DNA from 4 places in the Kitasatospora sp. NPDC087271 genome. Region 1 is predicted to be linked to each of the others. Evidence: predicted binding sites of a transcription regulator. Region 1 holds the regulator's gene; each other region holds the start of a gene.
The links. The regulator HrcA, encoded in region 1, represses chaperone genes, less so after heat shock. The targets are predictions, from matches to a motif close to TTNGCACTCNGNNNNNCNGAGTGCNAA.
Positions count from the first base shown of each region.

Region 1 (7,561 bases):
CGTCGGTGCCGGCGTTGCGGGCGTAGAAGCCGTCCGGGTCGGTGGTGTGGCGGCGCAGGTCGGAGCCGTCCGGGAGGCTGGAGTAGAGCTCGCCGACGCCCTCGTGGTCGGAGAGGAAGGCGATCCGGTCCCCCACCCACAGCGGCGAGTCGAGCTGGCCGTCCAACTGCTCGTGGACGCGGACGAATTCGTCCCGCCCGATCCACAACTTGCCCGCCCGGCCGCCCCGGTAGCGCTTCCACCAGGCCGGCTCGCGGTTGTTGACGGTGCCCAGCAGCACGCGGTCGCCGCCCGGCTCGAAGGCGAGCCCGCCGACCGGCCCGTACGGCAGCCGCACCGACTCGCCGCCGTCCAGCGGCACGGCGTGCGCCCAGCTGCGGCGCAGGGTCGCCTCGCCGGCGGTGGTCAGGGCGATCGGGCGCCCGTCGGCCGTCCAGCCCCGCACCTCGGTCTGCTCGCTGCCCCAGTGGGTGAGCCGCCGGGACGGCCCGCCGTCCACCGGCACCACGTGCACCTCGGGCGCGCCGTCCCGGGTGGAGGTGAAGGCGATGTGCCGCCCGTCGGGGGCGAACCGGGGGTGCCGGACGGGCACGTGATCGGCCGTCAGCCGCCAGGCCCGGCCACCGTCCAGCGGGGCCAGCCAGACGTCGTCCTCGGCGACGAAGGTGACCAGGTCACCGTGCAGATGGGGGTGGCGCAGGTAGGCGCCCGCGGAGGTGCTCAGGGGTTCCGTCACGCGGTCAGCGTAGGCACGTGCGCGCACGGCGCGGGCCGGTTCGGGCAGACTCCGACCGCACGGGCGGGCCGGCTACGACCAGCGGCCGGTGCGCCCCAGCAGCAGGGCGCCGGCGGCCACCCCGGCGGTGGAGGTGCGCAGCACCGAGGGGCCCAGCCGGTACGGCCCGGCGCCCGCCTCGGCGAACGCGGCCAGCTCCTCCGGGGAGACCCCGCCCTCCGGGCCGACCACCAGCACCACGTCCCCGGCCGCGGGCAGCGCGGCCAGCGACAGCGGCTCGGCGCCCTCCTCGTGCAGCACGGCGGCGAACGCGGCCCCGGCCAGCAGCGGCGCCAGCTGCCGGGTGGTCGCCGGCTCGCGCACCTCGGGGAAGCGCAGCCGGCGGGACTGCTTGCCGGCCTCCCGGGCGGTGGCCCGCCACTTGGCGAGCGCCTTGGCGCCCCGGTCGCCCTTCCACTGCGTGATGCAGCGCGAGGCGGCCCACGGGACGATCACGTCCACGCCGACCTCGGTCATGGTCTCCACCGCGAGCTCGCCGCGGTCGCCCTTGGGCAGCGCCTGGACGACGACGATCCGCGGCGCCGGCTCGGGCTCCCGGCGGACGGCGGCCACCGTGACGTCGATCGCGTCCTTGCCGAGCACCGCGGCGACCGTCCCGTCCACCCCGAGGCCCAGCCCGTCGGCGAGGGTCACCGCCTCGCCCGCCGCCAGCCGCTTCACCGCGGCCGCGTGCCGCCCCTCCGGCCCGTCGAGGCGCACCACGGAGCCGGGCGCGGCGGCGGCGATCCGCTCGGTCTCGACGACGAAGACGGGGGCGGTCATGCGGGGAACCTCCGGGGGGGTGGGGCGGATCGGGAACGCGAAAGGGGCGCCGGGCAGAACCCGGCACCCCCGCGCGGACGGCCAGGGCCCTAGGGCCTAGCGGCCGTTGAACGCGTCCTTGAGGCGCGAGAACAGGCCCTGCTGGCCCGGCGCGAACTGGCCGGACGGCCGCTCCTCGCCGCGCAGCACCGCGAGCCGGCGCAGCAGCTCCTCCTGCTCGGGGTCGAGCTTGGTGGGCGTCTGCACCTCGACGTGCACTATCAGGTCGCCCCGGCCGCCGCCGCGCAGGTGCGTGATGCCGCGGCCGTGCAGCGGGATCGACTGGCCGGACTGGGTGCCGGGCCGGATGTCGACCTCCTCCAGCCCGTCCAGGGTCTGCAGCGGCACCTGGGTGCCGAGGGACGCGGCCGTCATCGGGATGGTGACGGTGCAGTGCAGGTCGTCCCCGCGCCGCTGGAAGACGGTGTGGGTGGTCTCGGCGATCTCGACGTACAGGTCGCCGGCCGGGCCGCCGCCGGGGCCGACCTCGCCCTCGCCGGCCAGCTGGATCCGGGTGCCGTTGTCGACACCGGCCGGGATCTTGACGGTCAGGGTGCGCCGGGCGCGGACCCTGCCGTCGCCGGCGCACTCCGGGCACGGGGTCGGCACGACGGTGCCGAAGCCCTGGCACTGCGGGCAGGGACGGGAGGTCATGACCTGGCCCAGGAACGACCGGGTGACCTGGGAGACCTCGCCCCTGCCGCGACACATGTCGCAGGTCTGCGCGGAGGTGCCGGGGGCCGCGCCCTCGCCGCTGCACGTGGTGCAGGTGACGGCGGTGTCGACCTGGAGTTCCTTGGTGGTGCCGAAGGCGGCCTCCTCCAGGGTGATCTCCAGCCGGATCATGGCGTCCTGGCCGCGGCGGGTGCGCGAGCGCGGGCCGCGCTGGCCGGCCGCGGCGCCGAAGAAGGCGTCCATGATGTCGGAGAAGCCGAAGCCGGCCGCCCCCGCGCCGAAGCCGCCCGCGCCCCCGCCGCCCGGCGAGAGCGGGTCACCTCCGAGGTCGTAGACCTGGCGCTTCTGCGGGTCGGAGAGCACCTCGTAAGCGGCGTTGATCTCCTTGAACCGCTCCTGCGTCTTCGGGTCCGGGTTGACGTCCGGGTGCAGTTCGCGTGCCAGGCGCCGGAAGGCCTTCTTGATCTCGTCCTGCCCCGCATCCCGTCGGACGCCGAGTACCGCGTAGTAGTCCGTGGCCACCAAATGCTCCGCTTGTTCCGCCTGTAGTAGTGCTGCGACTGGACACCGCCGTCAGAGGTTCCGACGGCGGCCTGTGCTACGACTCGGCCAGGATCTGGCCCACGTACCGCGCCACCGCACGCACCGCCCCCATTGTGCCCGGATAGTCCATCCGGGTCGGACCGATCACACCCAGTTTGGCCACGCTCTCGTCGCCCGAACCGTAGCCGACCGACACCACCGAGGTGGAATTCAGCCCCTCGTAGGCGATCTCCCGCCCGATCCGGACCGTCATCGCGGCGTCCGCCGTCTCACCCAGGAGGCGGAGCAGGACGACCTGCTCCTCCAGGGCTTCCAGCACCGGCTGGATGGTCAGGGGGAAGTCGTGCCCGAAGCGGGTCAGGTTGGCCGTGCCGGCCAGCATGATCCGCTCCTCGTTCTGCTCGGCGAGCGCTTCGAACAGCGTCGCCAGGACCGTGCTGACGGTCGGGCGGTCCGGCGGCTCGAAACCCGCCGGGAGCTCCTCCAGGAACCCCGGCACGTCCGGCAGCCGCTGGCCGACGGCCCGCGCGTTGATCCGGGCCCGCAGGTCCGCCAGGACCGTCTCGCCGACCGGGCCCGGGCAGTCGACCATCCGCTGCTCGACCCGGCCGGTGTTGGTGATCAGGACCAGCATCACCTTGGTCGGGGCCAGCGCCACCAGCTCGATGTGCCGGACGGTGGACCGCGACAGCGAGGGGTACTGCACCACCGCGACCTGCCGGGTGAGCTGGGCGAGCAGCCGCACCGTCCGCATGACCACGTCGTCCAGGTCGACGGCGCCGTCCAGGAAGTGCCGGATCGCCCGGCGCTCGGGGGCGCTCATCGGCTTGACCTCGGCGAGCTTGTCGACGAACAGGCGGTACCCCTTGTCGGTGGGGATGCGCCCGGCGCTGGTGTGCGGCTGGTGGATGTAGCCCTCCTCCTCCAGCGCCGCCATGTCGTTGCGGACGGTCGCCGGGGAGACTCCGAGGTTGTGCCGCTCCACCAGGGCCTTGGAGCCGACCGGCTCCTCGGTGCCCACGTAGTCCTGGACGATCGCGCGGAGCACGGCGAGCTTGCGGTCGTCCAGCTGGCGAACCTCACCGGCCATGGGGCACACACCTCCGTCTTCGCACGTTGTCCGTTCGTGTCACGCATGCTGCTGCCCGCTCCGGGAGGATCCCGGCTCCGGCACCCGCTTTGGCACTCTGAACCTGCGAGTGCCAAAACCGTACCTGCCAGTGTAAGGCCCGGGCCCAACGGCAGGAACGGCCCGGCCGGAGTGATCCTGCCCGCAGTTCCCGGCGCGGGGGTGGTGCCGCGGGGCCGTCCGGGTGGCAGCATCGAAGACGACGGCGAATGGAGGAGCAAGCAATGTCGAGCTCGGGCCAGCACACCCGTTTCGCGCCCGACCGCGGTCTGACCGGCCGCATGGTCGTGACGATGTTCGTGATCGGGCTGCTGTACGTCGGTTTCACCGGTCTGCTGATCGTGCTGCTGCGCGGCGCCTGGCCACTGATCGTCCTGATCTCCGGCGGGCTGTTCGTGGCCCAGTTCTGGTTCAGCGACAAGATCACCGAACGGGCGATGGGCGCCCACCAGGTGACCCCTGAGCAGTACCCGCAACTGCACGGCACCATCGACCGGCTCTGCGCGCTGGCCGACATGCCCAAACCCCGGGTGGCGGTCGCCGACAACGACATGCCGAACGCCTTCGCCACCGGCCGCAACCCGCAGAACGCCGTGGTGTGCGTCACCACCGGCCTGCTGCGCCGGCTGGAGCCCGAGGAACTGGAGGGCGTCCTCGCCCACGAGCTGTCCCACGTCGCCCACCGGGACGTCGCGGTGATGACCATCGCCGGCTTCCTCGGCGTCCTCGCCGGGGCCATGACCCGGATCGCCATGTACGGCGGGTTCATGGGCGGCAACCGCAACAACAACGACCAGAACGCGGCCATCGTCGCCCTGATCATCCCGCTGGTGTCGATGGTCGTCTACGCCATCAGCTTCCTGCTCACCCGGCTCCTGTCCCGCTACCGGGAACTCGCCGCCGACCGCGCCGCCGCCCAGCTCACCGGCCGGCCCAGCGCCCTCGCCTCCGCGCTCACCAAGGTCACCGGCCAGATCGCCGCCATCCCCAGCAAGGACCTGCGCCAGGCGCAGCCCTACAACGCCTTCTACTTCGCCCCCGCGCTGAGCGCCCGGGAGACCGCCTCGCAGCTGTTCTCCACCCACCCGACGCTGGAGAAGCGCCTGGAGCAGCTGGCGAAGATCTCCGAACAGCTCGGCCGCTGAGGCCCCGCCCCCCTGCCGCCCTCCCGACTCCCTCCTCCGAAAGGACCGCCGTGGGAATCCTGGACACCCTGTTCGGGCGCACCAAGCCCGTCAAGCCCGACCTCGACCAGCTGTTCGGCGTCCCGTCCGCCGCCCTCACCCTGGAGGCCGCGGCCGGGTTCACCCCCACCGGGCTCGGCTCGGTCTGCTTCGCCGCCGTCGAGGGCGCGGCCTTCGGCCAGGTCGAACAGCAGGTGCGGGCACTGCTCGACGCCGACACCGAGCGCGGCGGCGTCCCGGTGGAGGCCTCCAAGGACGGCTACGGCTACTCCTGGCTGCTCGCCCGGCACACCCCCGAGGAACTGCCGGACCTGGTCAACGACCTGCACGCGGTCAACAGCGAGCTGGAGGCGAACGGCTTCGGGCCGCAGCTGCTCTGCTCGCTGGTCGGCTTCCGCAACCCGGACGGGCAGTCGCTGGCCCTGGTCTACCTCTACAAGCGCGGCACCTTCTACCCCTTCGCCCCGATGCCCGGCGGCGGGGAGCGGCGCAACAGCCCGCTGGAGCTCCAGGTCAACGCGATGCTCGGGAACGACCTGCGGCTGGAGAAGGACCTCAGCCGCTGGTTCCCGGTCTGGGGCGCGCCGGGCCTCTGACGGTCCGTCCGTATAGTCGCTTTCATGCGCAGCCGCCAGTACGGACCCGACCTGACCCCGCCGTGGAAGAAGCAGCAGCCCGCCCCGGAGGTGACCGCCGAACGGGACCTGGTGGTGGAGGAGGCAGCCACCGGCTTCTGCGGCGCGGTGGTGCGCTGCGAGAAGACCGCCGAGGGCTTCACCGTCACCCTGGAGGACCGATTCGGCAAGCTCCGGGTGTTCCCGCTGGTGCCGCGCGGCTTCCTGCTGGAGGGCCGGACGGTCACCCTGGTGCGCCCGGCCGGCCCCGCCCCCTCCCGTACGCCGGGCCGCACCGCCTCCGGCTCGGTCGCCGTTCCCGGCGCCCGGGCCCGGGTCGCCCGCGAGTCGCGGATCTACGTCGAGGGCCGGCACGACGCCGAACTGGTCGAGCGGGTCTGGGGCGACGACCTGCGGATCGAGGGCGTGGTCGTCGAGTACCTGGAGGGCGTGGACGACCTGCCCGCGATCGTCGCCGACTTCGCCCCCGGCCCGGGGCGGCGCCTCGGCGTCCTGGTCGACCACCTGCTCCCCGGCACCAAGGAGCACCGCATCGCCGCCCAGGTCACCGGCGACGCCGTCCTGGTCGTCGGCCACCCCTACATCGACATCTGGCAGGCCGTGAAGCCCGCCTCCGTCGGCATCGCCGGCTGGCCCGCCGTCCCGCGCGGCGAGGAGTGGAAGGAGGGCGTCTGCCGCCGCCTCGGCTGGCCGGTGAACACCCCCGCCGCCTGGAAGCGGATCCTCTCCACGGTGGACAGCTACAAGGACCTGGAGCCGGAACTGCTGGGCAAGGTCGAGGAGTTGATCGACTTCGTGACGGTTCCGGAGTGAGGCCGATCAGACGTACTGCTGAAAGTCCGTGGTGTCCAGATCGATCTCAAGCAGGCTGACGGGGGCGGGCTCGCCGAACTTGCTGGTCCGCTCGGACATGTACCTCGGGAGGCCGGACCCGGGATCCCTACCCAACTCGGTCAGCAGCACGCAGACCCCCTTGATCGGGTCCACGATCAGGTACGCGGGGACGGAGCCCTCGGCGTAGAGCTCCCGCTTGGTCCGGTAATCACGATCGACACTGGTCTTCGACACCACCTCGACCACCAGGGTGACGGCGGGCGACGGCAGCAGTCGTCCGTGCTCCTGGACCGCCCCGCGTTCGAAGACGACCAGGTCGGGCTGGGGTTCGCTCGCCTGGCCGGGGATCCCCAGGTCCTGGGTCGTGAGTGGACGCCACCGACCGTACGGAAGCTGGTGCTGGATCGCCAGGACGATGAGATCGTGGACCGTGTCAGGCCCCGCCGTCATCACGATTTCCCCCCTGATGAGTTCGGCCTTGACGCCCTCCGGCACCTCCAGGTTCTCGAAGATCCCGGTCATCCGATCATCGCTGGCGGTCATCGCACGCTCCCTCCGACGGCTGAGGCCCACGCTAACGAATGTCAGTCCACCAGGTCACGTACGACCGCGTCGGCGAGCAGCCGGCCCTGGAGGGTGAGGACCGCGCGGCCCTGGGCGTACGGCTCGGCGGCGAGGAGGCCGTCGGCGAGGTGGCGGGCGGCGGCGTGGCGGCCGGTGTCGGTGAGGAGGGTGAGCGGGATGCCCTCGGCGAGGCGCAGTTCCAGCAGGATGCGCTCGACCCGGCGGTCCTCCTCGGCGAGCACCTCGCGGCCCAGGGCCGGGGTGCGGCCCTCGGCGAGGGCCTGGGCGTAGGCGGCGGGGTGCTTGGCGTTCCACCAGCGGACGCCGCCGACGTGGCTGTGCGCGCCCGGGCCTGCGCCCCACCAGTCGGCGCCGGTCCAGTACAGCTCGTTGTGGCGGC
Region 1 covers NZ_JBIUYQ010000013.1:120,927-128,487, reverse strand. Annotated here, with positions in the region: gene ACIO9K_RS22460 (PDZ domain-containing protein) at 1-736, opposite strand, end outside; gene ACIO9K_RS22455 (16S rRNA (uracil(1498)-N(3))-methyltransferase) at 809-1,558, opposite strand; gene dnaJ (molecular chaperone DnaJ) at 1,655-2,794, opposite strand; gene hrcA (heat-inducible transcriptional repressor HrcA) at 2,871-3,905, opposite strand; gene htpX (zinc metalloprotease HtpX) at 4,169-5,089, shown strand; gene ACIO9K_RS22435 (hypothetical protein) at 5,140-5,724, shown strand; gene ACIO9K_RS22430 (DUF3097 domain-containing protein) at 5,749-6,576, shown strand; gene ACIO9K_RS22425 (Uma2 family endonuclease) at 6,583-7,140, opposite strand; gene hemW (radical SAM family heme chaperone HemW) at 7,182-7,561, opposite strand, start outside.

Region 2 (7,561 bases), on a different contig from region 1:
CGCCCGCCGTTCGGGGACGGCGCCAACACCCCCACCCTGAACAACTCGGTCCAGCAGTGTGGCCCGCGCGCGATGGTGCTCTGGCGCGAGTCGATGCAGATCCACGACATGCAGTACCAGGCGGCGGACAAGAAGCTGAAGTCCGGCGACATCATCCTGGCGCACTTCCGCGGCCCGAAGGAGCTCAAGGGCGCCACGATGACCCAGATGTTCGGCGACCTGCTGGCCCGGATCCAGGAGCAGGGCTTCTCGGTGGCCCGGCTGGAGGACTACATCCAGGCGCCCCCCGCGTAGTCCGGGCGCCCGCCGCGCGGCCGCCTCAGGCGGGTCGGCCGAGCATCATCAGCGGCCCGTTGTCGGTGCGGCTGAGGATCACCGTGACGGCGTTCGGCCCGGAGGGCTTGAGCTGGCGGCGCAGCTCCTCCGGGGTGATCGCCATCCCGCGCTTCTTGATCACCACCGTGCCGACCCCGCGCTCGCGCAGCAGCGCCTTCAGCCGCTTGATGTGGAACGGCAGCACGTCGGTGAGCTCGAAGGCGTGCGCGTACGGGGTGGCCACCAGCTGGTCCGAGGTCAGGTAGGCGATCTTCGGGTCGATCAGCCGGCCGCCCACCTGCTCGGCGACCTCGGCCACCAGGTGGGCCCGGATCACCGCGCCGTCCGGCTCGTACAGGTAGCGCCCGACCGGGCCGGCCGGCGGGTCGGGCAGGTCGCCGCCGGTGAGGCTGGCGGCCTGCGGCAGCAGGGTGGCGCGGTGCGGGCGGGCGGCCCCGGTGCCGAACCAGAGCACCGCCTCCTTCACGTCGCCGTGGTCGGAGACCCACTCCGCCTCGGCGTCGGCCGGGACGGCCTCGTGCGGGATGCCCGGGGCCACCTTCAGCGCGCCGATCGGGGTCCGGCGGCCGGCCTCGATCGCCCAGGAGAGCGGCGGGGCGTACGCCTCCGGGTCGAACACCCGGCCGCGCGCCGTCCGCCGCGCCGGGTCGGTGAACACCGCGTCGTAGCCGGTGACGTCCACCTCGGCGACGTCCGCGCAGCGCACCCGGACCAGGTCGGCCAGGCCCAGCGCGGCCGCGTTGGCGGCGGTGGCGGCGCAGGCCGCCGGGTCCTTGTCGACGGCCAGCACCTCGATCCCGGCCCTGGCCAGCGCCAGCACGTCCCCGCCGATGCCGCAGCACAGGTCGGCCAGCCGGCGGACGCCCAGCTCGGCGAAGCGGCGCGCCCGCCACTCGGCCACGCTGCGCCGGGTGGACTGCTCGACGCCGTTGGGCGTGAAGTACATCAGGTCGGCGTCCGCCCCGAACTTCGCCCGCGCCCGCTGCCGCAGCCGGGCCTGCCCGAAGGCCGCCGACACCAGCTCGGCCGGGTGCTCCCGCCGCAGCCTGGTGGCCAGCGCCAGCTCCTCCTCGGGCGTGAACTCGCGCAGTTCGGCGAGCAGGGCCTGGCCCTCGGGGGCCAGCAGGGGCTGGAGGTTCTCGGTGTCCACGGGGCCATTCTGGCGGGTTGGCGGCCCCACCGGCTCCGACGGCCGGCGCGGTGGGCGGGGTCGCGGCTCGCGGCGGGAGTCCGCCCGGGGGCGGGGTGGTCGCACAGGAGTACGGCTCCGCGCCCGCGGTTCGGGATGCCCGGGCGCGCCGTTGGCACTCTGGTTGACTGAGTGCTAACACCGGCCTATGGTCGTCCTTGGCACTCCCCACTGGGGGAGTGCTAACGCGAAGACGTGTGCCTGACCCCCGCGACGGCAGGCCCACAGGTTCGCTCCTACCCGTTAGAAACCCCGTAATCTCCGAAGGGGAGCTCGGACGTGACCACCAGCAGCAAGGTTGCCATCAAGCCGCTTGAGGACCGCATCGTGGTCCAGCCGCTCGACGCCGAGACCACCACGGCCTCCGGCCTGGTTATCCCGGACACCGCCAAGGAGAAGCCCCAGGAGGGCGTCGTCCTGGCCGTCGGCCCGGGCCGCTTCGAGGACGGCCAGCGTCTGCCGCTCGACGTCGCCGTCGGTGACATCGTCCTGTACTCGAAGTACGGCGGCACCGAGGTGAAGTACCAGGGCGAGGAGTACCTGGTTCTCTCCGCTCGCGACGTTCTCGCCATCATCGAGAAGTAAGTCGTTCCGACCCGCCCCGGATCCGTGTCCCAAGTGACAGGGGCCCGGGGCGTGGTTGTTGGTTCACGTAGTCCGGCGGCCGGTGGGCCGGCCGAAGCCCCGAGGGAATAGGGAACATGGCGAAGATCCTGCAGTTCAACGAGGACGCCCGCCGCTCGCTGGAGCGCGGTGTCAACAAGCTGGCCGACACCGTCAAGGTGACCATCGGCCCCAAGGGCCGCAACGTCGTCATCGACAAGAAGTTCGGCGCCCCGACCATCACCAACGACGGTGTCACCATCGCCCGTGAGGTCGAGCTGGACGACCCGTACGAGAACCTTGGCGCGCAGCTCGTCAAGGAGGTCGCCACCAAGACCAACGACGTCGCGGGTGACGGCACCACCACCGCCACCGTGCTGGCCCAGGCCCTGGTCAACGAGGGTCTGCGCAACGTCGCCGCCGGTGCCGGCCCGGCCGCCCTGAAGAAGGGCATCGACAAGGCCGTCGCCGCCGTCTCCGAGCACCTGCTCTCGGTGGCCCGCGAGATCGAGGGCAAGGACGACGTCGCCGCCGTCGCTTCCCTCTCCGCCCAGGACACCCAGGTCGGCGAGCTGATCGCCGAGGCGATCGACAAGGTCGGCAAGGACGGTGTCATCACCGTCGAGGAGTCGAACACCTTCGGCGTGGAGCTGGACTTCACCGAGGGCATGCAGTTCGACAAGGGCTACCTGTCGCCGTACTTCGTCACCGACGCGGAGCGGCAGGAGGCGGTCCTGGAGGACCCGTACATCCTGATCAACCAGGGCAAGATCTCCTCCATCCAGGAGCTGCTGCCGCTGCTGGAGAAGATCCTCCAGGGCGGTGCCTCCCGGCCGCTGCTGATCATCGCCGAGGACGTCGACGGCGAGGCGCTGTCCACCCTCGTGGTGAACAAGATCCGCGGCACCTTCAACGCGGTCGCCGTCAAGGCCCCGGGCTTCGGCGACCGCCGCAAGGCGATCCTCGGCGACCTGGCCACCCTGACCGGCGGCACGGTCATCTCCGAGGAGGTCGGCCTCAAGCTCGACCAGGTCGGCGTGGACGTGCTGGGCACCGCCCGCCGCGTGACCATCACCAAGGACGAGACCACCGTCGTCGACGGCGCCGGTGACACCGAGGCCGTGGCCGGCCGCGTCGCCCAGATCAAGGGTGAGATCGCCGCCACCGACTCCGACTGGGACCGCGAGAAGCTGCAGGAGCGCCTGGCCAAGCTGGCCGGCGGCGTCTGCGTCATCAAGGTCGGCGCCGCCACCGAGGTGGAGCTGAAGGAGCGCAAGCACCGCCTGGAGGACGCCATCTCGGCGACCCGTGCCGCGGTCGAGGAGGGCATCGTCGCCGGTGGCGGCGCCTCCCTGGTGCACGCCGCCAAGGTGCTGGACGGCGGCCTGGGCCTGTCGGGCGACGAGGCGACCGGTGTCGCGGTGGTCCGCAAGGCGCTGCACGAGCCGCTGCGCTGGATCGCCCAGAACGCCGGCCTGGAGGGCTACGTCATCACCTCCAAGGTCGCCGAGCTGGAGATCGGCCAGGGCTACAACGCGGCCACCGGCGAGTACGGCGACCTGGTGAAGGCCGGCGTCATCGACCCGGTCAAGGTCACCCGCTCCGCCCTGGAGAACGCGGCCTCGATCGCCTCCCTGCTGCTCACCACCGAGACCCTCGTGGTGGAGAAGAAGGAAGAGGAGGCCGAGGCGGGCCACGGCCACGGTCACGGCCACTCGCACTGACGCCTGACGGTCGACCGGAGGCCCGGTCCGCGCCCCTCGGGGTGCGGCCGGGCCTCCGGCGTGTCCGGCGTTTGAGGCTTCAATCATCAGCAGAATTTTGCCATTGGCAAAGATTGCCTTATAACTGAGGCATGATCGAGGCCCGTCACCTGCGCGTTCTGCGTGCCGTCGCCCGCACCGGCTCCTTCTCCGCCGCCGCCCGCGAGCTGGGCTGTACGCAGCCCGCCATCAGCCAGCAGATGAAGGCCCTGGAGAAGTCGGTGGACACCCCGCTGGTGGTCCGCTCCGGCCGGGGCATGCAGCTCAGCGAGGCGGGGCGGGTGCTGCTCAAGCACGCCACCGGGATCCTGGCCGGGCTCTCCGCGGCCGAGGAGGAGATCGCCGCGATCGCCGGGCTGCGGGCCGGGCGGGTGCGGCTGGTCTCCTTCCCGACCGCGAGCTCCACCCTGGTGCCGCCCGCGGTCGCCCGGCTGCGGGACAGCCATCCGGGGGTGCGCGTGTCGCTGGTCGAGGCGGAGCCGCCGGAGTCGCTGGCGATGCTGCGCGGCGGCGAGTGCGAGATCGCGCTGGCCTTCCGCTACCCGCAGTCCGACGGTGGCGCCGCGCTGCCGGCGCCCGCGCACGGGACGCCGCGCGAGGCGCGGGCCGAGGCCAACCTGGAGGCGCAGCAGCTGAGCGCCGGCTCCGACTGGTCCGATCTGGTGGTCACCCCGCTGCTGGACGACCCGCTGGTGGGCCTGCTGCCCGCCGCGCACCGGCTGGCGGGGCGCGGCAGGCCGGTGGAGCTGGCCGAGCTGGCGGGGGAGCAGTGGATCGCGGGCTGCCCGCAGTGCCGGGGGCACCTGGTGGAGCTGTGCGCGGGGGCGGGCTTCGAGCCCCGGATCGACTTCGCGACCGACGACTATCCGGCGGTGGTCGGCCTGGTGGCGGCCGGGCTGGGGGTGGCGGTGCTGCCCAGGCTGGCGCTGGAGTCGGTGCGCCCGGACGGGGTGTCGACGGTGCCGGTGCGGACGGCCGCGGGGGCGCCGGCGGTGCGGCAGGTGGTCGCGCTGACCCTGCCGGATCTGGCCGAGGTGCCGGCCGTGGCGCTGATGCTGGAGCGGCTGGCGGGGTCGGCCGGGCGCTGACCTCTGGGGCCTGAGCGTTCTGGGCTGGGCTTGAACAGCCCGGGACGCCGAGAGGAAACGTTTCTTCACGGCGCGCCGTGGAGGCGGGGCTAGCGCCGGGCGATCGCCGGCGGGGTCAGCGGGACCTCCACCAGTCGGTGCCGCGAACGCCCCAGCATCTCCTCGCGCTCGTCCTCGGTCATCCCGCCCCAGACGCCGTACGGTTCGCGGACCGCCAGCGCGTGCGCCGCGCACTCGGTGATCACCGGGCAGCGCATGCAGACCTCCTTGGCGCTGGCCTCGCGCGAACTCCGCGCGGCCCCGCGTTCGCCCTCGGGGTGGAAGAAGAGCGAACTGTCCACGCCACGGCAGGCTGCGGAGAGCTGCCAGTCCCAGAGGTCCGCGTTGGGACCTGGGAGGCGGGAGAAATCTGCCATGGCTCATTCCCTTCAGAGGCTCGTCGGCCGTGGGCCGGCGCTCAGCGGGCTGCTGCTGGGCGGCACGGCGGGCGTCGATGCACTGGTGTGGACACCTGGAAATATGACTTACGGCAACTCCATGGACAAGTCACCCACAGAGTGGCACAACAGTCAATGACCATACGAAAGCTATAAAAACGGGCAAAGTGGGCAAGGGGTTCGGCGGGCGCGGGCGTGGCATTCGGGTGGCCGACGGGCGCGCGACACTCCGCACCGGTGTGCGGGTCGTGCGCCCACCGCGCGCGAGCTGGGGAAAAGTGCGGCGTGTGCACCGCGATGCGGCTGATCGGTAATGGGTTGGCCACGTACAGTGGTGGAGATGGCCCCGAAGGCCGTAACTCATTCGAGTGACGGTCGTTGGAAGTGCGGAGGCGGTTAGCGGGCGCCGGACGTCGGGAACGATCGCGCGGAATTCGAGGCGATCAGCACGGACTCTGTCGCCGATCGGCCGTGTCGGAGAGGTTCGTACCAGCCAGGAGGCTCAACGTGACGCGGATCAGCTGCGGAGGACGACGGTCATGACTTCCGTTCTCGTTTGCGACGATTCCCCGCTCGCCCGCGAGGCGCTTCGCCGCGCGGTCGCGACCGTACCCGGTGTGGACCGGGTCACCACCGCGACGAACGGGGAGGAGGTCCTCCGCCGCTGGGTGGCCGACCGCTCCGATCTCGTTCTGATGGACGTCCGGATGCCCGGCCTCGGCGGGGTCGAGACGGTCCGGCGGCTGCTGTCCGCCGATCCGGGCGCGCGGATCATCATGCTCACCGTCGCCGAGGACCTCGACGGGGTCGCGCTCGCGGTGGCCGCGGGCGCCCGCGGGTACCTGCACAAGGACGCCTCGCGCGCCGAGCTGCGGGCCACCGTCACCCAGGCCCTCGCCGACCCGACCTGGCGGCTCGCCCCGCGCCGGCTGCGCAGCCCCGACATGGGCGCGGCGCCCACGTTGACGGCGCGTGAGATCCAGGTGCTGGAGGGCATGAGCCACGGCCGCAGCAACGCCGAGATCGGCCGCGAGCTGTTCCTGTCCGAGGACACCGTCAAGACCCACGCCCGACGGCTGTTCAAGAAGCTCGGGGCCTCGGACCGCGCGCACGCGGTGGCGCTGGGTTTCCGCTGGGGCCTGGTCCGCTGACCGCCGGTGGCGCCGCCGGCTGCGGCGCGCCGCCGACGGTTCCCGGGACGGACGTCGTCCGGGCGTGTGACGTTACGGTCCCGAGGTTGCACCATGGAGGAGTGGAGCACCTCGGGGACCAGCGGACAGGCACTGCGGCGAACCACACGGCCGCGGGACATGCGGCGGACGGCGCGAAGGACGGGACCACCGACGGCGGCGGGGCGGGAGGCGGTACGGTGCAGGAGGGGCCGGTGGTGCGCGGCGGCACGCCGTACGGCGCCGCAGCGCATAACGTTCCGGTGCACAACTCCGGACGCGGTGCCGCGTTTTCCCGCTCGACCAGGCACCATGGACCGATGCGTGACGACGTCGCCGGTGCGGCCGGCCAGGCGGACCCGGTGGAGGCCGAGCCCTCCGGCCCGGGTGGCGATCCGTCGTACGCCGACCCCGGCGGCCCCGGCGCGGTGCCCGGCCCCGGTCGACCGCCGGTGCTCGGCGCGGGCGGCTCCCCGCTGGTGGGCGAGCTCGTCGCGGCCGCCGTCCGCGGTGAGGGCCCGGCCATCGACGCCCTGCTCGCCTACGTCCATCCGCTGGCGCTGCGCTACTGCCGCGGCCGGCTGGTCCGGCTGCCCGGCGGCGCCCGGCACCACGTGGACGACGTCGCGCAGGAGGTCTGCGTCGCGGTGTTGTGCGCGCTGCCCCGGTACAAGGACCAGGGGCGACCGTTCGAGGCCTTCGTCTACGGCATCGCCGCGCACAAGATCGCCGATCTGCAGCGGGCCGCGATGCGCGGGCCCGGCTCGACGGTCGTTCCGCAGGACGACCTGCCGGAGGTGCCGGACGAGGCGCTCGGCCCGGAGGAGCAGGCGCTGCTGAGCAGCGACGCGGCCTGGGCCAAGGAACTGCTCTCCAACCTGCCGGCCCGTCAGCGCGAACTGGTGCTGCTGCGGGTGGCCGCCGGGCTGTCGGCGGAGGAGACCGGCGAGGTGCTGGGGATGTCCCCGGGCGCCGT
Region 2 covers NZ_JBIUYQ010000008.1:176,316-183,876, forward strand. Annotated here, with positions in the region: gene ACIO9K_RS16445 (polysaccharide deacetylase family protein) at 1-294, shown strand, start outside; gene ACIO9K_RS16450 (SAM-dependent methyltransferase) at 320-1,486, opposite strand; gene groES (co-chaperone GroES) at 1,805-2,110, shown strand; gene groL (chaperonin GroEL) at 2,227-3,852, shown strand; gene ACIO9K_RS16465 (LysR family transcriptional regulator) at 3,984-4,979, shown strand; gene ACIO9K_RS16470 (WhiB family transcriptional regulator) at 5,069-5,395, opposite strand; gene ACIO9K_RS16475 (response regulator transcription factor) at 5,956-6,567, shown strand; gene shbA (RNA polymerase sigma factor ShbA) at 6,906-7,561, shown strand, end outside.
Region 2: a site for HrcA is predicted at 1,638-1,664, ahead of groES (co-chaperone GroES). Genes of this name have one in related genera too.

Region 3 (7,561 bases), on a different contig from region 1:
CTCCTCGAGTTCTCCGTGATCCTGCTGGTCGCGGTGGTCGCCGTGCGGATATCCACCCGCTCAGGGCTACCGAGCCTGCTGATCTACCTCGGGATCGGCGTCGCCCTGGGCCAGAACGGCATCGGCGTCTCCTTCAACAACGCCGAGCTGACCCAGGTGCTCGGCTACGCGGCGCTCGTGGTGATCCTCGCCGAGGGCGGCCTCAAGACCAGCTGGCGCGAGGTCAGACCCGTGATGCCGGCCGCCACCGTGCTCGCCACCGTCGGCGTCGGGGTCAGCGTGTTCGTCACCGCGGCCGGCGCGCACTGGCTGGTCGGCCTGGACTGGCGGACCTCGATGCTGCTCGGCGCGATCGTCTCCTCCACCGACGCCGCCGCCGTCTTCTCCGTCCTGCGCATGGTCCCGCTGCCGCACCGGCTCACCGGCCTGCTGGAGGCCGAGTCCGGCTTCAACGACGCGCCCGTGGTCATCCTGGTCGTCGCCTTCGCCACCACCGGCGAGCTGGACTCCTGGTACGTCCTGGTCGGCACGATCATCGCCGAGCTGGCGATCGGCGCGGCGGTCGGCTTCGCGGTCGGCAAGCTCGGCGCGTACGGGATCAAGCACGTCGCGCTGCCCTCCTCCGGCCTGTACCCGATCGCGGTGATGGCGCTGACCGTGCTCGCCTACGCGGGCGGCGCGCTGCTGCACGGCTCCGGCTTCCTCGCCGTCTACATCAGCGCGGTGATCCTCGGCAACGCCAAGCTGCCGCACGGCCCGGCCGTCCGGGGCTTCGCCGACGGCCTGGCCTGGATCGGGCAGATCGGCATGTTCGTGCTGCTCGGCCTGCTCTGCACGCCCGAGACCATGGGCTCCGCGGTGGTCCCCGCGCTGGTGATCGGCGGCGTGCTGGTCTTCCTGGCCCGGCCGCTGTCCGTGGTGCTGACGCTGACCCCGTTCAAGGTGCCGGGCCGGGAGCAGGCACTGCTCAGCTGGGCCGGGCTGCGCGGGGCGGTGCCCATCGTGCTGGCGACCATCCCGCTGGTGTCGGGCGCGCCGAAGGCCCAGGACGTCTTCAACATCGTCTTCATCCTGGTCGTCGTCTTCACCCTGCTCCAGGGCCCGACCCTGCCCTGGGTGGCCAAGCAGCTGCGGATCGGCGAGGGCTCGATGGGCCAGGACCTGGACATCGAGTCCGCCCCGCTGGAGAAGCTGCACGGGCACCTGCTGTCGGTCGCGCTCTCCCCCGGCTCCCGGATGTCCGGCGTGGAGGTCAGCGAGCTGCGGCTGCCCAAGGGGGCCGCCGTCACCCTGGTGGTGCGGGAGGGCAGCTCCTTCGTGCCGGACAAGGCGACGGTGCTGCGCGGCGGGGACGAGCTGCTGGTGGTCACCACCGACGAGGTCGGCGAGGCGGCCGAGCGGCGGCTGCGGGCCGTGGACAAGGGCGGCAAGCTCGCGGGGTGGCTGAACGGGCGGTGAGGCCCGGCGTCGGGCGCTGAGACCCGCCGTCGGGCGCCGAGCCGGGAGGGTGGGCGGCGGGTGGCGACCGGAAGGCCGGAAGACCGGAGGACCGGAGGACCGGAAGGCCGGAGGACCGGAAGGCCTCACCCGCTGTTCACCTTCGATGGGCAGGACAATTTTGGACGGGCCTTGTAGTCTGGGGATCAGCGCGACATCTACGCGCGTATATGTATGATGGTCAGATCACACCCAGCATCTGCCTGAAGCAGAGTTGGCGCGACCGTTCGGCGGCCGCGGTCCGGACCTCGGCCACCACGCCGGGCCGGCCCGGTATCTACCCCGGTCGACGCGCGAGAGGACGACTCTCGGCGCCGTCGGGGCCACCCCATGCCCTGCCGCGCTACCAGGCAGCAGGAAGGACCGACCGTGACGGCCCGCCGAACGGTCGACGACCCCGCGGACACCGCGACCCCGCGTGACACCGCCAACGCCACCCCTGCCGACGGCACCGCCGATGCCGCCGGCGCCCCCGCCCCCGTGCGGGTCGGGTACGGCGCACTGCTGCGCACGCCCGGCGCCTGGACGTTCCTGGCGCCGGCGTTCCTCGCGCGGCTGCCGTACGCGATGCTCAGCATGGGCATCCTGCTGCTCGTCAAGGACACCCACGGCTCGTACGGCACCGCGAGCACCGTCGCGGCCGTCGCCGCCGTCGCCCAGGCCCTGATCGGCCCGCAGACCGGCCGGCTCGCCGACCGGTACGGCCAGACCGCCGTCCTCGTCCCGACCGTCGTGGTGCACGCGGCCTCGGTCGGCGCGCTGATCGCGCTGTCGCTCGGCCACGCACCGGCCTGGAGCCTGTTCCTGGCCGCCGTCCCGGCCGGCGCGAGCGTTCCGCAGATCGGCGCCATGGTCCGGTCCCGCTGGATCGCCGAGTTCACCGCGGACGGCGCGTCCGCCTCGTCCGCGGCCAAGGTGGGCACCGCGTTCGCCTTCGAGTCCGTGACGGACGAGTTCACCTTCGTGATCGGCCCGATCCTGGCCACCGCCGTCGCCACCACGGTCAGCCCCTCGGCCGGGCTGATCGCCGAGGCCACGCTGACCCTCGTCGGCGGCCTGGCCTTCGCCGCCCAGCGGCGCACCGCGCCCGCCCGGGCGGTGCCCCAGCCCGGCGTGCGGCGCGCCTCCGCGCTCGCCTCCCCCGGCGTCCGGCTGCTGGCCGGGGCCTTCCTCGGGGTGGGCGCCGTGTTCGGCGGCATGCAGGTCTCGGTGAACGCCTTCGCCGACTCGGTCGGGCAGCACGCCGCCGCCGGCACCGTGTACGGGATCTTCGCCGGCGGCTCGATGGTGGCCGGCGTGCTGTACGGCGTGATCGCCTGGCGGCGGGCCGTGCAGCAGCGGATGATCATGAGCTACGCCCTGCTGGTGCTGGGCTGCTCGACGCTGTGGGCGATGCCCAACCTGATCGCGCTCGCCGTCGCCGGACTGGTCTGCGGCCTGGCCATCGCGCCGACCCTGATCAGCGGCTACACCCTGGTCGAGACGCTCGTCGCGGACGGCGCCAAGACCGAGGCGTTCACCTGGCTGACCGGCGCCATCGGCCTCGGCCTGGCGGTCGGCCAGATGATCGCCGGGCAGCTGATCGACGGCCACGGGCCGTCCAGCGGGTTCCTGGTGCCGGTGGCCGGCGCCGGCCTGGGCCTGATCGCGCTGGTGTCGCTGCGGCACCTGCTGACCGCGCCGGGCGGGCCGGGCCAGGTGGTCGCGGCCGCACCGGAGCGCGGCGCCGCGCCGCGGCTGGTGGGCGCGGCCAAGGGCTGAGCGGGCACGCGGTGGCGCACCGCGCGAAGCCGTGGGCGGCGCGCGGTGGGGGCGGCGCGGAGCCGCGGTGGAGGAGCGTGCGCGGCTCGGCCACGGCTCATCTCACATCGGAGTCGCTGGACTGATCCAGCGGAATGCCGCATCATTGACCATCGTTAGCACTCATCAGGCGAGAGTGCCAGGAGGAAGACAAGTGCCCACGTACCAGTACCAGTGCACCGAGTGCGGCAACGGCCTGGAGGCGGTGCAGAAGTTCACCGACGAGGCGCTGACCACGTGCCCCGACTGCCAGGGACGGCTCCGCAAGGTCTTCTCGGCCGTGGGCGTCGTGTTCAAGGGCTCGGGCTTCTACCGCACCGACAGCCGTTCGTCCTCCAGCAGCACGGTGGGCGCAGGCTCCTCCGGTAGCTCCTCGGCGTCGTCGTCCGGCTCGACCCCGGCGTCGTCCTCGACGTCATCGACGTCCTCGTCCTCCGGTTCTTCGAGCTCTTCCAGCTCTTCCAGCCCGGCTCCGGCCGCGAGCTGACCTCGGCGCCGGACGCCCAGCGCATCGACAAGGCCCGCCACCCCGCGTTCTTCGCGGGGCGGCGGGCCTTCGTCGTCCCGGTTCGCCGTCACCACTCGTCGCCCCGGTTCGTCATCCCGGGCGGGCCGGATGCACTCGTGCGGGTGTACGAATTCATCCACAGGGCCCGAGTTGTCCACAGGCTGCGGATAAGGGCTTTCCGGGGCGGCGCGCGGCGCACATCGTAGGGGTCGCCGGAGAACGACCGGCCCGCACAGGAGCGGCCCCCACGACCTCGGTGGTGACCATGACGACCATGAGCCTCTCCGTACCGCTGCCCGCACCCGCCGTGCCGCCCCGGCGGGAGGTGCCGCGCTTCCCGCCGATCCGGCGCGGGGCCGGCGGGTGGCACCGCTGGCGGCACGCCGTACGGCGCCGGGCCGGGGTGCCCGCGCTGGTGCTGCTCGCGGTGGCCGCGGCGCTCGCGGTCGGGCCCGCGCGGGCCGGGCTGCCATCGCCGCCGGGCGGCCCGGTGGGCCGGACGGGTTGTCAATCCGGACCAACGGAAGATCACCCGTAACCGGGCAACGACTTCGTCGTTCACGGCGGCATGAAAGGCTTCAAGGAATTCCTGCTGCGTGGAAACGTCGTCGAACTCGCCGTCGCCGTCGTCATCGGCGCGGCCTTCACCAACATCGTCAACGCCTTCGTCAAGGGCGTCATCAATCCGATCGTCGGCGTCTTCGGAACGAAGGACCTGGCGTCCTACAGTTCCTGCCTCAAGGGCCCCTGCGAGCTGAACGCCACCGGCGAGGTCACGTCCGGGATCCTCATCCTGTGGGGATCGGTGCTCAGCGCCCTGCTGCAGTTCCTGATCACGGCGGCCGTCGTCTACTTCGTCCTGATCGTGCCCATGAACAGGCTGGCCGCCAGGCGGAAGAGCACCGCCGAGACGATGGCGGAGGCCGAGGCCAAGGAGGTCCAACTGCTCACCGAGATCCGCGACGCGCTGGTCACCCCGCAGCGCTGAGCACCGCTCCTCAGTCCCCGTGGTGCGGCGGGCGCTGGCTCAGGTACCAGTCCAGCCCCCGCCCACCGCTCTCCCCCGCCCCGGGGCGCTCACCCCAGCCGGAGTCGGTGTCGTCCCGGGACTGCTGGTCCAGCGGGTCCCGGAAGACCAGCCGGGCCTTCGGCGCCGCCGGCCGCGCCTCCCGCCCCTGCTGCTCACCCTGTCCCTGTCCCTGTCCCTGCTCCGGCTCCCGCGCCTGCCCCTGCTCGCTCACCCTGCTCACTTCCGCTTCCCGTCGACTGCCGTCCGGATCGCCCCGTCCCTCCAGCCTAAGAGCCCCGCGACACACCCCGGGCCCTGGTGCGGAGCGCTCCGCACCAGGGCCCGGGGCGGGATGGAGCCGCAGGCAGTTGGCTCGGGTTCTCAGGCGGCCTCGAAGCCCGCGTGGTCGGCGATCTTCTTCAGCTCGGCCAGCGCGTGCTTCTCGATCTGGCGGATCCGCTCGCGGGTGAGGCCGTGCTGCTTGCCCACCTCGGTGAGGGTGCGCTCGCGGCCGTCCTCCATCCCGTAGCGGGAGCGGATGATCGAGGCCGTGCGGTCGTCCAGCCGCCCGATCAGGCCGTCCAGCTCCTCGCGGCGGAGCATCACCATCACGGCGTCCTCGGGGGACGTCGCCCCGGTGTCCTCGACCAGGTCGCCGAACTGGGTCTCGCCCTCGTCGTCGACCGCCATGTTGAGGCTGACCGGGTCGCGGGCCCAGTCCAGCACGTCCTTGATCCGGGCCTCGGTGGTGTCCAACTCGGCCGCGATCTCGGCCGGCTCGGCCTCACGGCCCAGCTCCTTGGACTTCTCCCGCTGCACCCGCCGGATCCGCCCCAGCTCCTCGACCAGGTGCACGGGCAGCCGGATGGTGCGGGACTGGTCGGCGATCGACCGGGTGATCGCCTGCCGGATCCACCAGGTGGCGTAGGTGGAGAACTTGAAGCCCTTGGCGTAGTCGAACTTCTCGACGGCGCGCACCAGGCCGGCGTTGCCCTCCTGGATGAGGTCCAGCAGCGGAAGGCCGCTGCGCGGGTACCGGCGGGCGACCGCCACCACGAGCCGGAGGTTGGAGCGGATGAAGACGTCCTTGGCGCGCTCGGCGTCCTCGGCTATCGCCTCCAGTTCCTCGCGCTTCACGCCCTCGGGGAACACGCCCTCCTCCAGCAGGTGCTGGGCGTACACGCCGGCCTCGATCCGCAGTGAGAGCTCGACCTCCTCGGCGGCATCGAGCAGGGGTGTCCTGGCGATCTCGTCGAGGTACATACCGACCAGGTCGCGGTCGGCCTCAAGGTTGGTCGGGCGGGCCGCGCGAGTCCGGTCGGCCCTGTCGCGAACGACGGCACGGGTGGCCATGCTTGCTCCCTTTGCTGGAATTGCCGAGGTCTGCCTGCCTGCCCCCCGAGAGGGCAAGAAGTGCGGGCCCCGCGGGGCTCACACGTAACGATCCAACGAACAGAATCCGGACAACATTCCCAAGTCACTCAGATTCTTCCCCGCGATGCAGTATGCTGCCGGTTTTCACCCCGGCCATGGACACCGGGTGACCGGTCGAGCACCGTCGGTGTCGTTTCCGCGACCGCTTCCGAACGCTTCCGTCACGCCCCGCACACGCGCCCGCCGCCCCACCGGCCGCCATACAGGGTGAAACCCCCGAACGGGCACGCGCGTTCCCGCGCGCCCCCCGCCTTCCACCGGCGCCCGCCCCCCGGCGCACGCAGGTTCTCCCCACAAACGATGCCGAATCGCTATCACCCGTGGTCCTGATCGCCCCGGGACACTGGGAAGGTGTCAGCCATGCACCTGACCAACAGCTCGACCGCCGTCACTGCGCGTCACCGCCGCCTCTTGCGGGATTCGGCGCTCGCGGTGGTCTGTGCCGCGCTGTTCGGCCTCCTGGCCGCCCTGGTGACCCGACACTGGCATCCGCTGGAACAGCTCGACCAGAGCTGGATCGGCGAACTGCACACCTTCGCCCGGCGGCACCGGATCTGGACCGCCTCGGTGCAGACGCTCTCCGACATCGGCGGCACGGTCACGATGCGCACCCTGCTCGGCATCGCGGCCGTCTGGCTGTGGCTGATCGGCGCCCGGGTCCTGGCCGGCTGGGTGGCCGCCCAGACCCTGGTCGGCTGGGGCGGCCAGTGGGCGCTGAAGCTGGCCGTCGACCGCCAACGGCCCTCCTTCGCCGACCCGGTCTCGCACGCCGGCGGCCCGGCCTTCCCCTCCGGGCACGCCATGGCCTCGGCGATCGCCTGCGCGGTGCTGGTCGGCCTGGTCTGGTACCGGGTCCGCCGACGCGGGCGGATCGCCGCCTGCGCGGTGGCGGCGGCGACGGTGCTGACCATCGGCTGGACCAGGATCGCCCTCGGGGTCCACTGGCCGAGCGACGTGGTCGCCGGCTGGCTGGCCGCCGGATTCGTGCTGGGCGCCGTGACGGCCGTCGTCGAACTCTGGCGACCGGGCGCGCTCGCCCGCGACGTACGGCGGGTCAACTGGCGTACCCGGCCGAGGGTCCAGCGGATCACCGTGCCGTCGGTCCGGTCGCCGCGCGGCACCGACCCGCTGGGCGGCGCCGCCACCGACCACCCGGACGGGGCCGTCCACTGAGAGGCCGTCGGCATCCACGCGCGGCCGTCCGGGGCCGTCCGGGGCCGTCCGGGGCTGCCCGAAGCCGTCCGCTAGCGTGACGGCCATGTCTCCCGACCCGGTCCCCACCGCCGCCGCCCGTCACCCCGAGCGCCCGCTGC
Region 3 covers NZ_JBIUYQ010000004.1:190,096-197,656, reverse strand. Annotated here, with positions in the region: gene ACIO9K_RS09695 (potassium/proton antiporter) at 1-1,458, shown strand, start outside; gene ACIO9K_RS09690 (MFS transporter) at 1,867-3,258, shown strand; gene ACIO9K_RS09685 (FmdB family zinc ribbon protein) at 3,452-3,784, shown strand; gene ACIO9K_RS09680 (hypothetical protein) at 4,080-4,343, shown strand; gene mscL (large conductance mechanosensitive channel protein MscL) at 4,374-4,793, shown strand; gene ACIO9K_RS09670 (hypothetical protein) at 4,804-5,055, opposite strand; gene ACIO9K_RS09665 (sigma-70 family RNA polymerase sigma factor) at 5,196-6,167, opposite strand; gene ACIO9K_RS09660 (phosphatase PAP2 family protein) at 6,609-7,421, shown strand; gene ACIO9K_RS09655 (carbon-nitrogen hydrolase family protein) at 7,507-7,561, shown strand, end outside.
Region 3: a site for HrcA is predicted at 3,414-3,440, ahead of ACIO9K_RS09685 (FmdB family zinc ribbon protein). Genes of this name have one in related genera too.

Region 4 (7,561 bases), on a different contig from region 1:
AGGCCAGCGCCTCCCGGCCGACGCTGGTCAGCGCGTAGCTGCGCCGCGCCCGCCCGTCCACGACCTCCTCCGCGGCGACCTCGATCAGCCCCTGCTGGAGCAGCCGGTCGAGGGCGCCGTACAGGGTGCCGGTGCGCATCTTGACCCGGCCCTCGGAGATGGCGGCGATCTCCTGGATGAGGGCGTAGCCGTGTCTCGGGGCGTCCGCCAGAGCGGTGAGCAGCAGCAGCGTCGGCTCCTGCATCGAGCGTTCAGTCATACGACTACATATATCGTCAACCTACCTATAGGTCCAGTACTCCCGCCGCCCGGTCCACGACGCGGACCACGAGCGGGCTGGGAACGGCCCAGGAGCGGGACAGGAGCAGGCTGGGAACGGACCACGAGCGGGCTAGGAGAGCTCCCCCACCGGCGCGACCACCGCGCCCTGCTTGCCGCACACCCAGTGCGGCTCCGGCCCCAGCTCCGGCTCCACGCCGAGCGCGTGCGGGTCCCCGTCGGCGGCGCAGGCGGTGCACAGCGGCCAGCGCCCGTACGCCTCCAGCAGCGCGTCCTGGACGTCCTGGGCGACCAGCCCGAGCACGTACCCGGTGCCGTCCGGCCACTGCTCCAGCCACCAGCGGCGGTGCGTCACGGCCTGCTCCACCAGGGAGACGACGGCGGCGTCCGCCACGTCCCGCGCGGTGAGGTCGGCCAGGATCAGCGCCCGCGCGTTGTGCAGCGCGGTCTCGATGTCGTCGGAAGCCATCTGTCCATTCTCCGGTAGAACGCCGTGTGGGCGGCCCCCCGAAGGGGACCGCCCACACGATCGGGAACCAGCCGATCCGATCGGTGCGATCAGGATCAGAAGTCCATGTCACCGCCCGGCATGCCGCCGCCGGCGGCCGCAGCGGCCTTCTCCGGCTTGTCGGCGATGACGGCCTCGGTGGTGAGGAACAGCGCCGCGATGGAGGCGGCGTTCTGCAGCGCGGAGCGGGTCACCTTGGCCGGGTCGATGATGCCCTCGGCGATCAGGTCGACGTAGGTGTTGGTGGCCGCGTTCAGGCCGTGACCGGCGGGGAGGTTGCGCACCTTCTCCACCACGACGCCACCCTCCAGGCCGGCGTTGGTCGCGATCTGCTTGATCGGGGCCTCCAGCGCGACCTTGACGATGTTGGCACCGGTGGCCTCGTCGCCCTCCAGCTCCAGCTTGTCGAAGGCGACCGAGGCCTGGAGCAGCGCGACGCCGCCACCGGCGACGATGCCCTCCTCGACGGCAGCCTTCGCGTTGCGGACGGCGTCCTCGATGCGGTGCTTGCGCTCCTTGAGCTCCACCTCGGTGGCCGCGCCGGCCTTGATGACGGCCACGCCGCCGGCCAGCTTGGCGAGGCGCTCCTGGAGCTTCTCGCGGTCGTAGTCCGAGTCGCTGTTCTCGATCTCGGCGCGGATCTGGTTCACGCGGCCGGCGACCTGCTCGCTGTCACCGCCACCGTCGACGATGGTGGTCTCGTCCTTGGTGATGACCACCTTGCGGGCGGTGCCCAGCAGGTCGATGCCGGCGTTCTCCAGCTTGAGGCCGACCTCCTCGGAGATCACGGTGCCACCGGTGAGGATGGCGATGTCGCCGAGCATGGCCTTGCGGCGGTCGCCGAAGCCCGGGGCCTTGACGGCGACGGACTTGAAGGTGCCGCGGATCTTGTTCACGACCAGGGTCGACAGGGCCTCGCCCTCGACGTCCTCGGCGATGATGACGAGCGGCTTGCCGCTCTGCATGACCTTCTCCAGCAGCGGCAGCAGGTCCTTGACCGAGCCGATCTTGGAGTTGGCGATGAGGATGTAGGGGTCCTCGAAGGTCGCCTCCATGCGCTCCAGGTCGGTCGCGAAGTAGGCGGAGATGTAGCCCTTGTCGAAGCGCATGCCCTCGGTGAGCTCGAGCTCCAGACCGAAGGTGTTGCTCTCCTCGACGGTGATGACGCCTTCCTTGCCGACCTTGTCCATGGCCTCGGCGATGAGCTCGCCGATCTGGGTGTCGGCGGCCGAGATGGAGGCGGTGGAGGCGATCTGCTCCTTGGTCTCCACGTCCTTGGCCTGGGCCAGCAGCTGGTCGGAGACGGCGGCGACGGCCTTCTCGATGCCGCGCTTCAGGGCCATCGGGTTGGCGCCGGCGGCGACGTTGCGCAGACCCTCGCGAACCAGGGCCTGGGCGAGCACGGTGGCGGTGGTGGTGCCGTCACCCGCGACGTCGTCGGTCTTCTTGGCGACCTCCTTGACGAGCTCCGCGCCGATCTTCTCGTAGGGGTCCTCGAGCTCGATCTCCTTGGCGATGGAGACACCGTCGTTGGTGATCGTGGGGGCGCCCCACTTCTTCTCCAGCACGACGTTGCGACCCTTGGGGCCGAGCGTGACCTTCACTGCGTCGGCGAGCTGGTTCATGCCACGCTCAAGGCCGCGGCGAGCTTCCTCATCAAAGGCGATGATCTTGGCCATCAGAAGTGGTCCTCCGGGACACGGTCGACTGCTCGGACCAAGGGGTGCCCGCGACGGACGGCCCTGGTGTGCGGGGGTCCTTTCCCCTACCGCTCCCGGGGGCCTCACCGACCCGGTCCGCTGTCACTCTCACGCTGTGAGTGCTAACGCCAATAATTAGCACTCGGGGTGGTCGAGTGCAAGCCCAATCGCGATCCCGCGAGCCGCCCGGGGCGCTCCCGCCGACCCGCGCAACTCCCCGCCGGGGAACGCCGACGGGCCCGTACGACGCGTGTCGCACGGGCCCGTCGAGAAGCGAGTGGTCACCAGCCGTGGGCCGCGCCGAGCTCCTGGGGTCGGAAGGGGGTCACACCGCGGCGCGGACCATGTCCGCCTGCGGGCCCTTCTGTCCCTGGGAGATCTCGAACTCGACCCGCTGGCCCTCCTCGAGGGTGCGGTAGCCGTCCATCTGGATCGCGCTGTAGTGGACGAAGACGTCCGCACCACCGTCGACCGCGATGAAGCCGTAGCCCTTCTCCGCGTTGAACCACTTGACGGTGCCCTGAGCCATTCCGAACTCCCCTAGTGCTGTGCTGGCCCTTCACGCGCCCGCAGGTCGCGGGCCCGGGTCTGGTTTGAAGGCCGGCCCGGGGAACCCCCCCTGGGCGCAGCCGTGCACGCCGCAACCCTCCGCCGGGGGTGCCTGACGGCGCCCTGTGAGCGGGTGATTACGTCGACCGCGGCTGAATGTATCCGGATCGACGCCCTCTGCAACAGGGTCAGCTGCGGGGAATTCCGGCACCGCGCCAAGGGGCAGGACGGGCCAAAGCGGGAGGAATTCGGCATTTCACGCCGGACATAGCGGACGGATTACTACAAATCCCCGCGGGAATTCTGACATCTGCCTGACATGTTTCACGGCCCAGGCACCCGACCGGTCTCAGCGGCCGGACGACCGTCCGGCGATTCGCGGGTGATTCGCGGGTGAGGATGAGGGGAAGCCCTGTTCCCAACCGAGCCACACTCTACTCCGACTTGACCCCGCCATATTCCCGCCGAAATGCGGCCGGCCGCCCGTGCGTACGGAGAACGGAATTCCGTACGCGCGGACGGCCGGTCGGACGAGCGGCTCGGGCGGGGTGCCCGGATCGGGGCGCGGCTCAGCAGCCGCCGGCCACCGCCGGGATGATCGAGACGCTGGCGCCGTCCGCGATCCCGGTCGCCAGGCCCTCGGCGAAGCGCACGTCGTCGTCGTTCACGTAGACGTTGACGAAGCGGCGCAGCTTGCCGGCGTCGTCCAGGATGCGGGCGGCGATCCCCGCGTGGTTCTTCTCCAGGTCGGCGATGACCTCGCCCAGGGTGGCGCCCTCGGCGGCCACCTCGGCGGCGCCGCCGGTGTAGGTGCGCAGGATGGTGGGGATACGGACGTTGGCGCTCATGGTTCTCCTAGCGGACAGGGCCCAGCGGGGTGGGGGGTGTTCAGGCGGACGCGAGGCCGGCGTCGTGGAAGGACGCCAGGGTCGGGCGGATGACGGCGGTCATCCCGGCCCCGGCGACGGCGTCCAGGGTCTTCAGGCCGTCGCCGGTGTTGATCGCGACGGTCTCCTTGGCCGGGTCCAGCTGGCCGGTCTCCACCAGCTTCTTCAGCACGCCGACGGTCACCCCGCCCGCGGTCTCGGCGAAGACGCCCTCGGTCCGGGCCAGCAACCGGATCGCGTCCACCACCTCGGCGTCGGTGACGTCCTCGACCGCGCCGCCGGTGCGCCGGGCGATGTCCAGCACGTACGGGCCGTCCGCCGGGTTGCCGATCGCCAGCGACTTGGCGATGGTGTCCGGCTTGACCGGGCGGATCACGTCCTGGCCGGCCTTGAACGCCGCCGACACCGGGGAGCAGCCCGCCGCCTGGGCGCCGAAGACCTTGTACGGCCGGTCCTCGACCAGGCCGAGCCTGATCAGCTCCTGCAGCCCCTTGTCGATCTTGGTCAGCTGGGAGCCGGAGGCGATCGGGATGACGATCTGCTCCGGCAGCCGCCAGCCGAGCTGCTCGCAGATCTCGTACGCCAGCGTCTTGGAGCCCTCGCCGTAGTACGGGCGCAGGTTGACGTTGACGAAGCCCCAGCCCTCGCCGGCCGGGTCGCCGATCAGCTCCGAGCAGAAGCGGTTCACGTCGTCGTAGTTGCCCTCGATGCCGACCAGCTCGCCGCCGTACACCCCGGCCATGACGACCTTGCCCTGCTCCAGGTCGTGCGGGATGAACACGCAGGACTTGAAGCCGGCCCGGGCGGCCGCCGCGCCCACCGCGCCGGCCAGGTTGCCGGTGGAGGAGCAGGAGAGCGTCGTGAAGTCGAAGGCCCGCGCGGCCTCGATGGCGCAGGCCACCACGCGGTCCTTGAACGAGTGGGTCGGGTTGCCCGAGTCGTCCTTGATGTGCAGCTGCGCGGTGAAGCCCAGCTCGCGGCCCAGGTTGTCCGCCTTGACCAGCGGGGTCCAGCCGGGGTTCAGGTTGGGCTTGGTGGCGACGTCGGCCGGGACGGGCAGCAGCGGCGCGTAGCGCCAGATCGAGCTCGGGCCGGCCTCGATCCGGCGGCGCAGCGCCTCGGCGTCCTCGCTGCCGAAGTCGTACGCGATCTCCAGCGGGCCGAAGCACTCCAGGCAGGCGAAGCTCGGACCGAGCGGGAAGCGGGTGCCGCACTCCCGACAGGACAGCGCGGTGGCGGGGCCGAGGTCCACGGATGCGGGTGCGACAGTGTCGATAGCCATGATGGCGGAGGCCTCTCTCCTCATCTTCCCCGTGGCACGGTCGCGCCACAGGCCGGAATTGGCACCTGTCCCGCCGGGGCCTGTCGACAGACAGCCGCGCGAGAAGGTTGCCGGGACGTCAACGGGCCGTTCCCTCAGTCCCTCTGGATGAGCTTGTGAAATTGTGGTGGTGCTCAACGGCGACCCCGGCGTGCAAAGGTCCGGCCGCTGTACGAAGACTGTATCCGAAGGCGTCAACCCCGAACGGGATCGTCCGCCACGCGAGATGGCGCGTCCCACCGACCCCGCCGAGGAGAGTCCCGTGCCCGCCGAACCGACCCCCGCGCTGCTCCCGCAGGCGGCGTCCTGGCTGCGCCGCCGCTCGTGGAGCGCGGTCGACCGGCCGGTGCACTCCCTGCTGGAGGCCAAGCGCCGGACCGGCCACACGGTCAGCGTGGTGCTGCCCGCGCTGGACGAGGAGGCCACCGTCGGCGACATCGTCCGCACCATCCGCCGCGAGCTGATGGAGCGCCTCCCGCTGGTCGACGAACTCGTCGTGGTCGACTCCGGCTCGGCCGACGCCACCGCCGCCGTCGCGGCCCGGGCCGGCGCCCGGGTGGAGTACCGCGACGCGATCCTGCCCCGGCTGCCCGCCGTCCCCGGCAAGGGCGAGGTGCTCTGGCGCTCGCTGCTGGTCACCCGCGGCGACATCGTCTGCTTCGTCGACGCCGACCTGCGCGAGTTCGACCCGGCCTTCGTCTCCGGCATCCTCGGCCCGCTGCTGACCGAACCGGACATCCAGCTGGTCAAGGCCATGTACGACCGGCCGCTGGAGACCGAGGGCGCGGTGGTCCCGGCCGGCGGCGGCCGGGTCACCGAACTGGTCGCCCGCCCGCTGCTCAACCTGCACTGGCCGGAACTCGCCGGTTTCGTCCAGCCGCTCGGCGGCGAGTACGCGGCCCGCCGCGCGCTGCTCGAACGGCTCCCCTTCCCCACCGGCTACGGCGTCGAACTCGGCCTGCTGGTCGACGCGCTGGAGACGGTCGGGCTGGACGCCCTGGCCCAGGTGGACGTCGGCGTCCGGCACCACCGGCACCAGGACGGCCAGGCCCTCGGCCGGATGGCCGCCACCATCTACCGCACCGCCCTCGAACGCCTCGACCGCACCCACCGGCTGAAGGCCTCGGCCGACCTGGTCCACCCGCTGCTGACCCAGTTCACCCGCGACCCGCAGAGCCGGGAGTTCACCGCCCACACCCACCCGGTGACCGCCCTGGAACGCCCGCCCATGCACACCGTGCCCGAGTACGCGACCCGACACTGAACACCCACCGAAAGGGTTTGCCGCTCCGGAGCCCCGGCAACGTACCAACCATGGGCGATCTCACGACCGAACGTTCGAGTGCGACCGGCACCGCCCCCGTCCTGGTGGCCTCCAATCGGGGACCGGTGTCGTTCAGCACCGCGGACGACGGCACGCTGACCCTCCGCCGCGGCGGCGGAGGCCTGGTCTCCGGCCTCTCCGCCATCGACGACCCCGACGCCGTCTGGGTCTGCGCCGCCCTCGGCGCGGCCGACCGGCAGGCCGCCAGAGGGGCCCCGGACGGCCGCCTCGACCTCGCCGGGCACGACGTGGGCGGCCAGGCCGTCCGCATGCTGGACATCGATCCCGACACCTTCGCCCGCGCCTACAACGGCGTCGCCAACTCCACCCTCTGGTTCGTCCACCACCTGCTCTACGCCACCCCCACCGCCCCCGCCTTCGACGCCGGGTTCCGCACCGAGTGGGCCGCCTACCGCGCCTACAACGCCGCCTTCGCCGAGGCGCTGGCCGCCGAGGCCGCCCCCGGGGCCGCCGTGCTGGTCCAGGACTACCACCTCTCGCTGACCCCTGCCCTGCTCCGCGCCGCCCGCCCCGACCTGCGGATCGGCCACTTCTCGCACACCCCGTGGGCCCCGCCCGAGTACTTCCGGCTGCTGCCCGACGACGTCGCCGAGGCCGTCCTCACCGGCATCCTGGGCGCCGACCGGGCCGGCTTCCTGACCCGCCGCTGGGCGCTGGCCTTCGCCGACTGCTGCGCCGACCTGCTCGGTGCCGAGGTCGACCGGGACGCCATGACCGTCACCCACGCCGGCCGCACCACCCGGCTCGGCGTGCACGCGCTCGGCGCCGACGCCGACTTCCTGCGCGAGCGCTCCCACCGCCCGGACGTCGACGAACGCCTCGCCGCCCTCCGCGAGGCCGTCGGCGGGCGGCGCACCATCGTCCGGGTCGACCGCACCGAGCTGAGCAAGAACATCGTCCGCGGCCTCCAGGCCTACCGGCACCTGCTGCGCACCCGCCCCGAATGGCACGACCGGGTGGTGCACATCGCCT
Region 4 covers NZ_JBIUYQ010000004.1:4,761-12,321, reverse strand. Annotated here, with positions in the region: gene ACIO9K_RS08840 (PadR family transcriptional regulator) at 1-259, opposite strand, end outside; gene ACIO9K_RS08835 (hypothetical protein) at 392-748, opposite strand; gene groL (chaperonin GroEL) at 844-2,466, opposite strand; gene ACIO9K_RS08825 (cold-shock protein) at 2,813-3,016, opposite strand; gene ACIO9K_RS08820 (MoaD/ThiS family protein) at 3,606-3,884, opposite strand; gene thrC (threonine synthase) at 3,925-5,205, opposite strand; SAM riboswitch class I at 5,223-5,359, opposite strand; gene ACIO9K_RS08810 (glucosyl-3-phosphoglycerate synthase) at 5,531-6,508, shown strand; gene ACIO9K_RS08805 (trehalose-6-phosphate synthase) at 6,559-7,561, shown strand, end outside.
Region 4: a site for HrcA is predicted at 2,623-2,649, ahead of groL (chaperonin GroEL). Genes of this name have one in related genera too.